3 regions of the Shewanella sp. SM71 genome follow, and region 3 is predicted to be linked to each of the others. Evidence: predicted binding sites of a transcription regulator. Region 3 holds the regulator's gene; each other region holds the start of a gene.
What was found. The regulator ArgR, encoded in region 3, controls arginine synthesis, uptake and breakdown. The targets are predictions, from matches to a motif close to ANTGAATANNTATTCANT.
Positions count from the first base shown of each region.

Region 1: argA (amino-acid N-acetyltransferase) is a predicted target of ArgR. The motif match lies at 1,509-1,526, and genes of this name have one in related genera.
Region 2: argC (N-acetyl-gamma-glutamyl-phosphate reductase) is a predicted target of ArgR. The motif match lies at 1,935-1,952, and genes of this name have one in related genera.

Region 1 is NZ_JAKKRW010000010.1:37,119-41,474, reverse strand. It holds gene radC (RadC family protein) at 68-745, shown strand; gene rpmB (50S ribosomal protein L28) at 867-1,103, shown strand; gene rpmG (50S ribosomal protein L33) at 1,110-1,283, shown strand; gene argA (amino-acid N-acetyltransferase) at 1,606-2,925, shown strand; gene L5L97_RS11450 (PH domain-containing protein) at 3,045-3,563, shown strand; gene rarD (EamA family transporter RarD) at 3,613-4,356, opposite strand, start outside.
Region 2 is NZ_JAKKRW010000013.1:148,091-152,446, forward strand. It holds gene argB (acetylglutamate kinase) at 1-689, opposite strand, end outside; gene argC (N-acetyl-gamma-glutamyl-phosphate reductase) at 721-1,701, opposite strand; gene ppc (phosphoenolpyruvate carboxylase) at 2,325-4,356, shown strand, end outside.
Region 3 is NZ_JAKKRW010000002.1:13,093-17,448, forward strand. It holds gene L5L97_RS02515 (LysR family transcriptional regulator) at 1-571, opposite strand, end outside; gene L5L97_RS02520 (NAD(P)-dependent oxidoreductase) at 678-1,310, shown strand; gene argR (transcriptional regulator ArgR) at 1,458-1,928, opposite strand; gene mdh (malate dehydrogenase) at 2,223-3,158, shown strand; gene L5L97_RS02535 (thiol-disulfide oxidoreductase DCC family protein) at 3,262-3,660, opposite strand; gene folM (dihydromonapterin reductase) at 3,914-4,356, shown strand, end outside.

The sequences.
Region 1 (4,356 bases), on a different contig from region 3:
ATCCCAGTTCAAAAAATCTCGTCCATACTCAGTAAAGTGAAAATATGTGAGATGACAGGGAGGTCACATGGGGATTAAAGATTGGCCTGAGGGCGAAGGTCCCAGAGATAAACTGTTACAAAAAGGAGCTGCGCATCTCTCCGATGCTGAATTACTGGCAGTATTGCTGCGTAACGGTTTAGCCGGATTAAACGCGGTTGACCTTGCTAGGTCGCTTATTTGCGAGTTTGGCGGCCTCAGAAACCTGCTCTGTGCCCCAAGAAATCAGGTGTGTCGACTTCCGGGCGTAGGACCTGTAAAATACGCCCAGCTTCAAGCTGCGGCCGAATTAGCGCGGCGTGTAGCGCAGGAAAATCTGCAAAGAGGTCAGGTTTTGACAAATCCCGATTTAACTCGGGACTATTTAATGCGACAATTGGCCGATCGCTCCTATGAAGTGTTCGCAGTTTTACTGCTGGATAGCCAGCATAGAGTGATTCAATTTGTCGAATTATTCCGCGGCACAATAGACTCAGCATCAGTGTATCCACGTGAAGTGGTGAGCTTAGTGCTGGAGAAAAAGGCCGCAGCAGTTATAGTTTGTCATAATCATCCGTCTGGTATTGCCGAGCCCAGTCAGGCTGACCGACGAATAACTGAGCGATTAAAAAATGCGTTAGCAACCATAGACGTATCCTTGTTGGACCATATGGTTGTAGGTGATCGAGAGATAGTTTCTTTTGCAGAACGAGGCTGGATTAATTAATCTAACACTTGATCTTCACTCTGTGATCGTGTATAAAATGCGCCCTCTTTGTGCCTCGGGCGACGGCCATACGAGGCACATTAATGCTCGAGCGTTAAAATTGTTTTTGGAGAAGATTGACATGTCAAGAGTATGCCAAGTTACTGGCAAGAAGCCGATGGTTGGTAACAACCGTTCGCATGCAAAAAACGCGACCCGTCGTCGTTTTTTACCTAACCTACAAAACCACCGTTTTTGGTTAGAAGAAGAAAAGCGTTTCGTACAGTTACGTGTATCTACTAAAGGTATCCGTCTGATCGACAAAAAAGGTATCGAAGTTGTTGTTGCTGAACTTCGTGCCCGTGGCGAGAAGGTATAATAGATCATGGCTAAAGCTAAAGGTAATCGTGAGAAGATCAAATTAGTTTCTACAGCTAAGACTGGTCACTTCTACACAACTGAAAAAAACAAGCGTAACATGCCTGAAAAAATGGAAATCAAAAAATTTGATCCAGTTATTCGTCAGCACGTTATCTACAAAGAAGCAAAAATCAAGTAATCCTTGGTTAGTGTTTCGAGAAAAGCCCCTTATTTAAGGGGCTTTTTTTTGCATTTTTTTAGTGGCTAGTCATCAAGTTGAGATAATTGCCTCGCAAACTTAAGCCGCTGAATCATCCCCTGTGAAGTTAAAAAAGTGTGAACACTTACTGAAAATATAAAATAGTGCGGTTCTAAGCACTTTAAATCATCAAATCTGCACTTTAGTGAGAATAAATTCTTTATATGTGAATTAAAATGCAATACCATACGCGAAAGTTAGCGATTCATTCCTGGTGTGTCATAGTGACGCTGCCAGCTCAAAAATGAGGTGTAAATAACGCGTGCGTACCACTGAACTGGTTGATGGATTTCGTCATTCTGCCCCCTATGTTAATGCTCACAGAGGTAAAACTTTTGTGGTCATGCTTGGCGGTGAAGCTTTGGCTCAAAATCAATTCCGCGCCATCTTAAATGATGTCGCCCTGCTGCACAGTTTAGGGATCAAAGTGGTGTTGGTATATGGCGCTAGGCCGCAGATTGATGCTGCATTAGCCGTCAACGGTATTGAACCTGCCTACCACGAAGGTGTGCGTATCACGGATGAAGACTCGCTCAAAGTGATCAAGCAAGTTGCGGGTGCACTGCAATTTGATATCACAGCGCGTTTATCCATGAGCTTAAGCAATACGCCGATGCAAGGCGCGCAAATTAACTTAGTGAGCGGCAACTTTGTGATTGCTCAACCGTTAGGCGTGGATAACGGCATCGATTTTTGTTTGAGTGGCAAGGTGCGTCGTATCGATGTGCAAGGCTTAAAACGTCAGTTAGATAATCACTGCATAGTGTTGATGGGGCCGATTGCGGCTTCTGTGACCGGTGAAAGCTTTAATTTAACCGCCGAGGAAATCGCGACCCAAGTGGCGATCAAGCTCAAAGCCGACAAGATGATCGGTTTTAGCTCACAGAACGGTATTCTCGATCGCAATGGCGACGTGATTGCCGAATTGATGCCAAACGATGCGCAAAACATCATGAGCAAGCTGGCCGAGCAAGGTTCTGCCTGCGTAGGCACTATGGCTTTTTTGAAAGCCAGTATCGATGCTTGCCGTAATGGCGTGCCGCGTTGTCACTTAGTCAGCTACCTCGAAGATGGCGCTTTGCTGCAGGAACTGTTTTCTCGCGAAGGGATAGGCACGCAAATCGTGACTGAGAGTGCCGAGCGTTTACGCTGTGCGTCAATCGCCGATATTGGCGGTGTGTTGAACCTTATCCGTCCATTGGAGGAACAAGGCATTCTGGTGCGTCGTAGTCGTGAGCAGCTTGAGATTGAAATCGAACAGTTCATGTTGATTGAACGTGATGGTTTAGTGATTGGTTGCGCTGCGCTCTATCCTTTTGAAGAGGACAATGCGGGTGAGTTTGCTTGTTTAGTGGTGCATCCCGATTATCGCGATGCCGACAGAGGGAGCTTACTGCTGAAGAACATTATCAATCAGGCTAGAAACCGTGGTTATTCACGCTTGTTTGCATTGACAACTCGGAGCATTCACTGGTTCTTAGAGCATGGTTTTGTGATTGAAGATGTTGAAGCACTGCCGCAGAAGAAAAAGCAGTTGTATAACTATCAACGCCGCTCAAAAATTCTCGCGCTCGATCTTTAAGCCGTTCTAAATCAATCCAATCAATGCCAGCCTAGTACTCATATTAGCGCTGGCATTTTTATTGACATAATATGTCTTTATTGGCAGATTAAGACTTCACTGCACGGGAGATACTGCCAATGAGTCCTCAATTTTTTGAACTCGCCCCTTTAACCCAAACCTCTATCTTCAGTTTTATCGTCTTATTGCTCGGTTTAGCGGGTATCTTGCTGATGTTATGGCTAAAAAATATGCCTAAGATAGCGAAGTCGGCGAGTTTAGGTATATTGCTGGTGGTGATGGGCGGATTTTCTTGGGTCTTCTATCAATCGAATAGCGCCGAATTAGTGTTAACCGATACAGAGCTCACTGTGGATGTTCCCTTCTATAAAGTGCAGTTATCTCGCGTGGATTTATTGCCTGCCGAGGCACGCATAGTCGATTTGCAACAAGAGGCAGATTTAACGCCGAGCTTTAAAACGAACGGCATAGGCATGCCAGGGTTTCAATTAGGCTGGTTTAAGTTGCAGGGAAAAGGCAGGGCATTTTTGGCGATAACAGATAAATCGCAGTTAGTGTTAGTGCCAACGACTAAAGGCTACAGTTTATTACTTACAGTACCGCAAGGGAGTGAGTTTTTAGCACAGTTACAGAAGTAATCATTATATGTCATCACTTCTGCCACTGTGTTTATCGGCGTGATAATGCTTACGCCGTTTTGCGTTTATAGGCCATATCTAAGGTAAAGACGAGCAGCGCACTCCAGATAAAGCCGAAGGTCACGCCTTTTTCGGCATCGAAGGGCTCATTGAACAGACTCACCGCGAGGATGAACATAATACTCGGGCCAATATATTGGAAAAAGCCGAGCATAGACAATGGAATACGTACCGCTGCCCCTGCAAAACACAGCAAAGGAATGGTAGTCACTATCCCAGCCGCCATTAACATCAGATTCAATTGCCAATCATTAGTCAGCATGCTCGCTGTGGCTGTGTCTAAGGTTGCGACGAGATAAATCAGCGCTACCGGTAATAACACTGCGGTTTCGACCAATAATCCGGCTTTAGCATCCACATTGACCTTTTTTCGCAGTAGCGCATAGAAACCAAAGGTGCCCGCGAGTGCCAGTGAGACGATGGGAATTGAGCCAAAAGAGATTAACTGGATCAATACGCCAGCGCTGGCGAGTGAAACCGCAAACCATTGCAGTTTACGCAATCTTTCGCCTAGAAATAACATACCGAGTAAGACGTTGAGTAAAGGATTGATGAAGTAACCTAGGCTGGCATCGAGCATGTGATCGTTATTTACCGCCCAGATAAATAGTAGCCAGTTTCCCGCGATTAATATGGAAGTAATGGTGAGAACCATCAACTGTTTAGGCTGTTTAAACAGTAAGCGTAAGCGAGAAAAACCGCCGATAAACTGCATAATGATCAGCATAAACAC
Region 2 (4,356 bases), on a different contig from region 3:
ATCCACTGTGCGACTTCGAGCGCAGCTTCAACTTTGACCTTCATTCCTTTTTCGATCACACCTTGCTTAACAAGGTCTGCTATCTGCTTGCCATTTAAACTGTGGATGAGCTGGCCTTTACCATCGAGCACCCCAGAAACATCCGACAGTAGCACTAACTTGCCGCCCACTAATTTGGCTAATGCCGTTGCCGCTTGGTCTGCATTGACATTAAGCATTTGTCCATCGTCCATCATGGCGATAGAGCTACAAATCGGCATCCAACCTTGGGCGAGGATAAACTTAAGATAAGTGCCATCGTTTGGCGTGACTTCGCCCACTAGGCCTAAACGCTCATCTTTAATCTTAGCCGAAACAGTATTGCCATCGGCGAGGCTCATGCCCACACTCACAATGCCAGCCTTAGTCGCTGCGCCTTGAAGAATTTTGTTCGAAGTACCCGCAAGTGCGCCGGCAATAATCGGCATTTGCTCAGGCGGAGTCACACGCAAACCTTCTAACTTGACGGTTTCCATACCATTCGCTGCTAGCTGCTCATCCACCAGACAGCCGCCGCCATGCACCATCAACACTTGCTGACCATTGGCTAACATAGCCGCAGCCGTATCCATCAATCGCGCCATCCCCATTTCACATTGCAGCAGCGCGCCGCCCACTTTAAGCACTAATACTGAGTTGTTTATAGACATCTTGACGACTCTCTTAAATAAGGATGAACAATTAAAGGTTAAAATGAATCTTTATGCATTGCAGCGCTTGGCTTGCAGCACCTTTCATCAAGTTATCGATGGCACTAGCTACCACTAAGTAACCGCTATTCTCATCAAACTTCCAACCTAAGTGACAGTTAGGTGTCAGCACCACATCGTCTACTTTCGGGAACTGATTGTGCTTCACGGTGACCAATGGCGCCTGGTCATATACGCTATAGGCCGCTGCCACATCGGCAGTCGTAGTGCCTGGTTTTAGCTGCACAGTAATGGTCGCTAAAATGCCACGCTTAAAGTTGCCAAGGTGCGGGGTAAATATCACTTCTTGACCAAGCTGAGTGGCGATCTCGGGTTGATGTCTATGGCCTAATACGCCGTAAGGTGTCAGGCTCACTTCACAAAAACTGGTGTGTAACTGCGCTTTACGGCCCGCACCTGTTACGCCGCTCACGGCATTGATCACCGGATAAGCCGATGTCAGTAAACTCGCTAGCGGTTTTAACGCTGTCAATGATGCGGTCGGGTAACAACCTGGCACGGCAATCATCTTAGTCGCAGCGATTTCTTTAGCATTCCATTCGGCAAGGCCATACACGGCTTTGGCTAAAACTTCAGGATATTCATGTTCAAAGCCATACCACTTCGGATATTGCGCCACATCGCTAAAACGATAGGCACCGCTTAAATCGAATACCGCTAACCCTTGGCTATAAAACCAAGCCGCTAAATGCAGGCTCACCGAGTGCTCGGTCGCTAACACCACGGCATCCGCTTCTGCAACGATTGTTGCCTTAGCTTCATCGGACAATGGCGACAACGTTAATGCGATATGGCTATAGCTAGGATACAAATCCGCTAAAGGTTTACCTTTATCTAAACTGTTTTCAGAAACATACAAACCCTGAATCGTCAGTTCTGCTTCTGCATGGATTAAAGCGGTCAGTTGCGCGCCTGTGTAACCACTGGCACCAATAATGGCGATATTTTTCATGTTTTTTGTCTTATTAACCGAATCAAAGAAACTTAAAGAGTAGATGAATAGCTTACACGCAACCGCGCATATCTATGATGACAAGACTATCGTCGCAGGAAATCGTAATAGGTTGTTATTTTATTCACTGTCAGGCTAATACTGTGCATCATGATATTCACTCTACAGGTCACAGGGGGTGACTCATCTCAACTGATGGCTAGACTACCACAAAGATCTACTTATGCAATATATGTGAATATATATTTTTAATTTATTTTCATCTTTTAAGCTCAAATTAGGATATCGAAGACACAGTTCCCATTCAGCTAACTCGTTAATAACACAGTTATCCAGGGTCAACATGAGTCAAAATCAGTCCTTTTCATTAACAGCTAAGATACATGTCTGCAAAGCATAAAATGATGCACTTCATATTCACTTGCACTAATCATCAAAAAATATTGCGTGACTTCGCATTTCTATTGAATATTCTTCATCAAATACCGTGATTGGTTGCATATCGGATAAGCCAGTCGTATAAGTTATAAGTTCTGCTGTTGACCATAGCCCCAAGTGATAGGTATTGTGCTAACGGGCTAAATGCACAGCGGAATTTTCATGTTTTTCTATTCGGAGTAACTATGTCAGTAACCATGGCAGACAATATGACAGATATGTATGCGTCATTAAGATCGAACGTGAGTATGTTAGGCCAAATCCTTGGCGATACTATGCGTACCCATCTTGGGGACTCTTTTCTTGAGAAGGTTGAACAGATCCGTAAGCTTGCCAAAGACTCACGCCGAGGCGATCAAGCCGCCAGAGAGCAAATGCTCGAGTTACTGACAGCTTTGCCAGACGAAGAATTAGTCCCTTTTGCAAAAGCTTTTAACCAATTTCTTAACTTAGCTAACTTATCCGAGCAATTTCATACTATCAGTCGTAATTGCGACGAACTTGTCTGCGTGCCAGACCCAGTGGAACAACTCCTAGGCCGCATGCTCAATGGTCGTGTCGACCAAGCTAAAATGCTCGACTGTCTAAAAACACTGGATATCGATCTGGTGCTAACAGCGCACCCCACTGAAATTTCCCGTCGCACCCTGATCCAAAAATACGCCGCCATTGTCGACTGCTTAACAGAGCAAGAAAACGACCAACTATCGGATAGAGAACGTCAACAGATCAATCTGCGCCTGCGCCAATTAATCGCGCAAATATGGCACACCAATGAGATCCGCCGCGAGCGCCCAACTCCAGTAGATGAGGCTCGCTGGGGATTATCCACCATTGAAGAGTCACTCTGGCATGCGGTGCCTGACTTCTTAAGACAACTTAACGATCGAGTGCAGCAACGCACAGGGCAGCAATTACCGATTGATATCGCGCCAGTGCGCTTTTCAAGCTGGATGGGCGGCGATCGCGACGGCAACCCGTTTGTTACCGCAAAAGTCACCCAAGAGGTGCTCGATCGTAACCGCCATGCTGCCGCCAGATTATTCTTAAAAGACATAGTCCTACTGGTCGGTGAACTGTCGATGGAAGAAGCCAATGATGAGTTAAAGGCTTATACCAATAACAGCTGCGAACCTTACCGACACGTGCTGCGATCTATTCGTCAAAGACTGCGTGACACCATAGATTATTTAAATGCGCGCATCGAAGGCCACAATCCTGAAGTCGATAAGTCGAGCCTGATTTGGCAAGAAAGCGATCTCAAAGCGCCGCTAGAAATGCTCTATAAGAGTTTAACCGACTGCGGTATGCGCTTAATCGCCAACGGTTTATTGCTCGACATTCTCCGCCGTCTCGCCTGCTTTGGCATTCATATGCTCAGGCTCGACATTCGCCAAGATGCCAGCCGTCACAGCGATGTGCTCGCCGAGTTAACTCGCTATCTCGGCATGGGTGATTTCAACCATTGGGACGAGACTGAGAAGCAAGCCTTCTTATTACGTGAACTCAGCAACCGTCGTCCACTGATCCCAAGTAACTGGCAACCCTCGGCCGATGTGGCCGAAGTGCTTAATACCTGTCGTTTGATTGCTAAACATCCGGCAAAAGCACTCGGATCCTATGTGATTTCGATGGCGGGTAAACCATCGGATGTCTTAACGGTTTTACTGTTACTCAAAGAAACAGGCTGTTCGCATCCAATGCGCGTGGTGCCACTGTTTGAAACCTTAAGCGACTTAAACAACGCCGCTGCATGTATTACCGATTTGCTCGATATTGACTGGTATCGTGGCTATACCAAGGGCATGCAAGAGGTCATGATTGGCTACTCTGACTCAGCTAAAGATGCCGGTGTTATGGCGGCGGCTTGGGCTCAGTATCACGCCCAAGAGCAGTTAGTGGCAGTCTGTAAACAAGCGGGCGTCAAGCTCACACTATTCCATGGCCGTGGTGGCAGCATTGGTCGCGGGGGTGGTCCTGCACACAAAGCAATCCTATCGCAACCACCAGGTTCGGTAGATGGCCGCATTCGCGTGACTGAGCAGGGCGAGATGATCCGCTTCAAGTTTGGCTTACCAAAACTCGCGGTTCAAAGCTTGGCCCTGTATACCTCGGCCGTATTGGAAGCAACCCTGTTACCACCGCCAGAGCCGAAGCAAGAATGGCGCAATTGCATGCAACGTATCGCAGAAGAATCAGTGGGTGCTTACCGTGGCA
Region 3 (4,356 bases):
TGAGGCAGTTGTGGGCTAGCAGATCAATGGGTTCGAGGAGTGGCGTTGCGCTATCAAGATAGCTCGGCGCCGCGCAAAGTACCGCATCTATGGTCATCAAACGCCGAGCAATGAGATTCTCATCGGGTTGCTCGGTATAGCGTAGCGCCACGTCGACTCTCTCATCTACCAATTGCGCAAAACTGTCCGACATCACCAGTTGAATGTTGACCTTAGGATGAATTTTAATAAAGCGATCAACGACATAAAACAGACTGTGCTGCCCAAGGCCAATAGGCGTAGCGATACGAATACTGCCTACCAGTTCACTGTTATGGCTGTGGGCACGACTCTCCATGGCAGCAACTTCACTTAAGATCCGCTGGCAAAATTGTAGCGCTTCCTCACCCTGCAAAGTCAAGCTGGCGCTGCGCGTGGTGCGGTGTAATAAGCGTAAACTCAACCACTGCTCCACTTCTTGAATATGACGGGAAACCTGCAGGCGGCTGAGGTCTAAATGTTCGGCAGCTTTGGTAAAGCTGCCACAGTTTGCGACTTCGACGAAACTGCGTATAGCGGCAATTTTATCCACATTAGTATCCTATATTGAAACAATCATGCTCAATTATTGATGTTTATTAGGTGAAAAACTGCAAGTAAACTGGATCCAATGTAAATCATCTGAGTGAGACAATGAAATGAAAATCGCAATTTTAGGTGCAACGGGTTGGATCGGTGGTGCAATTTTAAAAGAAGCACAGAGTCGTGGACATCAAGTGACAGCGTTAGTGCGTGATCCAAGTAAGTTATCCGTGGCTGACGTGGCAGTACGTGCCGTGGATTTAGAGCAGCCATTGGTCGCCGATACCTTTGCTGGCGTAGATGTCGTGATTGCCGCCGTTGGTGGCCGCGCCCAACAAAATCATGGTCTAGTGGCGAGTACGGTTCAGCATTTACTGGATGTGCTGCCTAACGCTAACGTGTCACGTTTATTGTGGGTCGGTGGTGCTGGGAGTTTAGAAGTGGCGCCGGGTGTGACGCTGGTCTCTAGTCCAGATTTCCCAGCAGCATATAAAGATGAGGCGTTAGCTCAGGGTGAAGCTTTGCAGGTATTCCGTGCGGCGCAAACGGCAATCAATTGGACCTTTGTGAGCCCAGCCGCTGAGATTTATCCCGGTGAGAGTGAAGGCCCGTACCGTCTTGGTGGCGACAGCTTCTTTACCGATGCTAATGGTCAAAGCCGTATCTCTGTAACCGATTACGCAAAAGCCATGGTAGATGAAGCCGAAAAGGGCACTCACCCAAACCAGCGCATCAGTGTGGCTTACTGATATCGTTATAGTTGAGTTAGATATTGTGAGTTAGATATTGTGCTGGAATGTGTAACGTAATCGGGACAATGGCCAAATAACCAGCGCGGTATTGCACTTCAAAATGTACAGATAAAATAGAACAGGTCAGCTCACTGACCTGTTTTTTTATTCTGCGTAATTGAATAAAGATTTGATGGTTTCTAAGGTATCGGCGATATCTTGGATGCTCGATGGGCAAATAAAGATAGTGTCATCACCGGCAATCGTACCCAAAATGCCTTCTGGTTTACCGATAGAATCCAATAAACGGGCAATCAGCTGCGCGGCACCTGGGCTAGTTCGCACGACGATCATAGCTTGATTGTGATCGACGTCGAGTACCAAATTCTTCAGTGGGCTACCCGCGGTGGGTACGCCTAATTCGGCTGGTAAGCAATACACCATCTCTTGCTTAGCGTTGCGAGTCCGCACTGCGCCGAACTTGCTGAGCATGCGTGACACTTTCGATTGGTTAATATTACCAAAGCCTTCAGCTTGCAAGGCGGTGACGATTTCACTCTGAGAGCCAAAGCGCTCTTCTTTTAAAATCGACTTAAAAATTCTAACAAGGTCATCCTGATTCTTGGTCGTTTGCATAATATTATTATTCGTTATTCAAAAAAACAGGCCCATTTTGAATATTTTTAGAAAAATTGTCAACAAATAACCAGATTGGTTGAATAAAAATTCACTAAGCCCCAGTGGTTAAGCGTTTGTAGGGGGCGTAAAAATCCCAATTTGAGTAATTGTTCTACATTGCTTCTACGTTATTCCGGAATTCTTTTGTCCCACGACTAAGGGATAATTGAAATTGTTGTGACATTCCAGTAATGTGACGCCAACGCAAATTAGATCCATGTCACACATATCCGAGAAATAACGGAGATAACTATGAAAGTTGCTGTACTTGGTGCTGCTGGTGGTATCGGCCAGGCTCTTGCCCTACTGTTAAAAACTCAATTGCCTGCGGGTTCACAATTGTCTCTATATGATATCGCACCGGTAACTCCGGGTGTTGCGGTTGACTTGAGCCACATTCCAACTGCTGTTGAAATCAAAGGTTTTGCTGGTGAAGATCCAACGCCTGCCCTCGTGGGTGCTGACGTTGTTCTAATTTCTGCTGGTGTTGCGCGTAAGCCTGGTATGGATCGTTCTGATCTGTTCAATATCAATGCGGGTATCGTTCGCAACCTGATCGAAAAAGTAGCGGCAACTTGCCCTACGGCTTTGGTTGGCATTATCACTAACCCAGTCAACACGACCGTAGCTATCGCTGCAGAAGTGATGAAAAAAGCGGGTGTTTACGATAAGAACCGTCTGTTCGGTATCACGACATTAGACGTGATCCGCTCTGAAACTTTCATCGCCGAATTAAAAGGCCTGAACGTTGCTGACGTTAAAGTGAATGTGATCGGCGGCCACAGCGGCGTGACTATTCTGCCATTACTGTCTCAAGTTGAAGGCGCGACTTTCACTGACGAAGAAGTGGCAAGTTTGACGACTCGCATCCAAAACGCGGGTACAGAAGTGGTTGAAGCTAAAGCCGGTGGCGGAAGCGCGACTCTGTCTATGGGTCAAGCGGCTTGCCGTTTCGGTCTGTCTCTGGTTCGTGGTCTGCAAGGCGAAGCTAACATCGTTGAATGCGCCTATGTTGACGGCGGCAGCGAGCATGCTGAATTCTTCGCACAACCTGTGCTGTTAGGCAAAAACGGTATTGAAAAAGTACTGCCTTACGGTGAAGTGAGTGCATTCGAAGCTAACGCTCGTGATTCTATGTTAGATACGCTGAAAGGCGATATCAAACTAGGCGTTGATTTCGTTAAATAATCTTTCGGATAATCTTTTTAGATTATGACGAATTAAAAACGGAGCCATTGAGCTCCGTTTTTTTATGCCTGGGTTTTACATTTTACCAGGCGAATTCAGTCGATCAGCGGCGCTTAGTGGGAATTTGGCAGTTATCATCGCAGCGGGCTTTGCCCGTCAGTAAATAAGAGATGCGATATCTGTTTTTTGCGAATCTGAGATAGCACCAATCGGCCACAGTTTTAATCACGGGCAGGCGTAATAGTTGGATCCAAGCGCGTGTTCCTGTCAGTGCCCACGCTTTGCAAGTGACATCTAACCCGAGTAACACTTCGCCCGTTGCGGTTTCGCCATGGAGAATCGTATTAGCGTAGTCTCTATCGATATGGCTGAAGCGCTTACTAAAGTCTGGCGCATTTAAATCCTCAAGCGCAATCAAGTTCTTCGGATCGCGCGCTTTCAGTTGACGCATTTCGGCGCTACATAATGGACAATTTCCATCGTAAAAAATCCGCAGTTCCATCGGTATTACCTCTGATGACTTGATCACAATACTTGAAGTGAGTACTCAAGCTTGGTTTTCTTCTACCCTATACGCAGAATAAAGGGTTTTAGATCGAAGCGATTGTAGAACGGATCAGCATCTCATTGGGCTTTTTGTTAGGTTAAATTCAAATGAGTGCAGTAACATCTTGGTTATTCATCAGTTTAACTTGATTGCTGATTTTTAAGCGAACAAGGTAAAGCCTGACCAATAACGACTCAAAAGGATAGGTATGACATCTCCCATCATAATCACAGGCGTGGGTAAGCGTATCGGTTACGCCTTAGCCAAACATTTTCTCGCCCAAGGTCAGCAGGTGATTGGTACCTATCGCAGCCATTACGCTAGCATAGATGAGCTGAACGCCTTAGGTGCGACTCTGTATCCCTGTGATTTTTATGACGATACTCAAGTGCGATCCTTGATTGATGAGTTAGCTAAGCTGCCGCAAATTCGCGCCATTATTCACAATGCCTCGGACTGGCTGCCGGATCCTGTGCTTACAAAGAATGAGCCTTTCAAGAGTGCCACTTTTGCACCGAGCCAAGTGCTGCAGCGGATGATGCAAGTGCATGTGAGCGTGCCCTATCAGTTGAACTTGGCCTTAGAGGCGCAGCTACGTGCCGCTGCTGGCGATGAAATCGGTGCGAGCGATGTGATTCATATTACTGACTA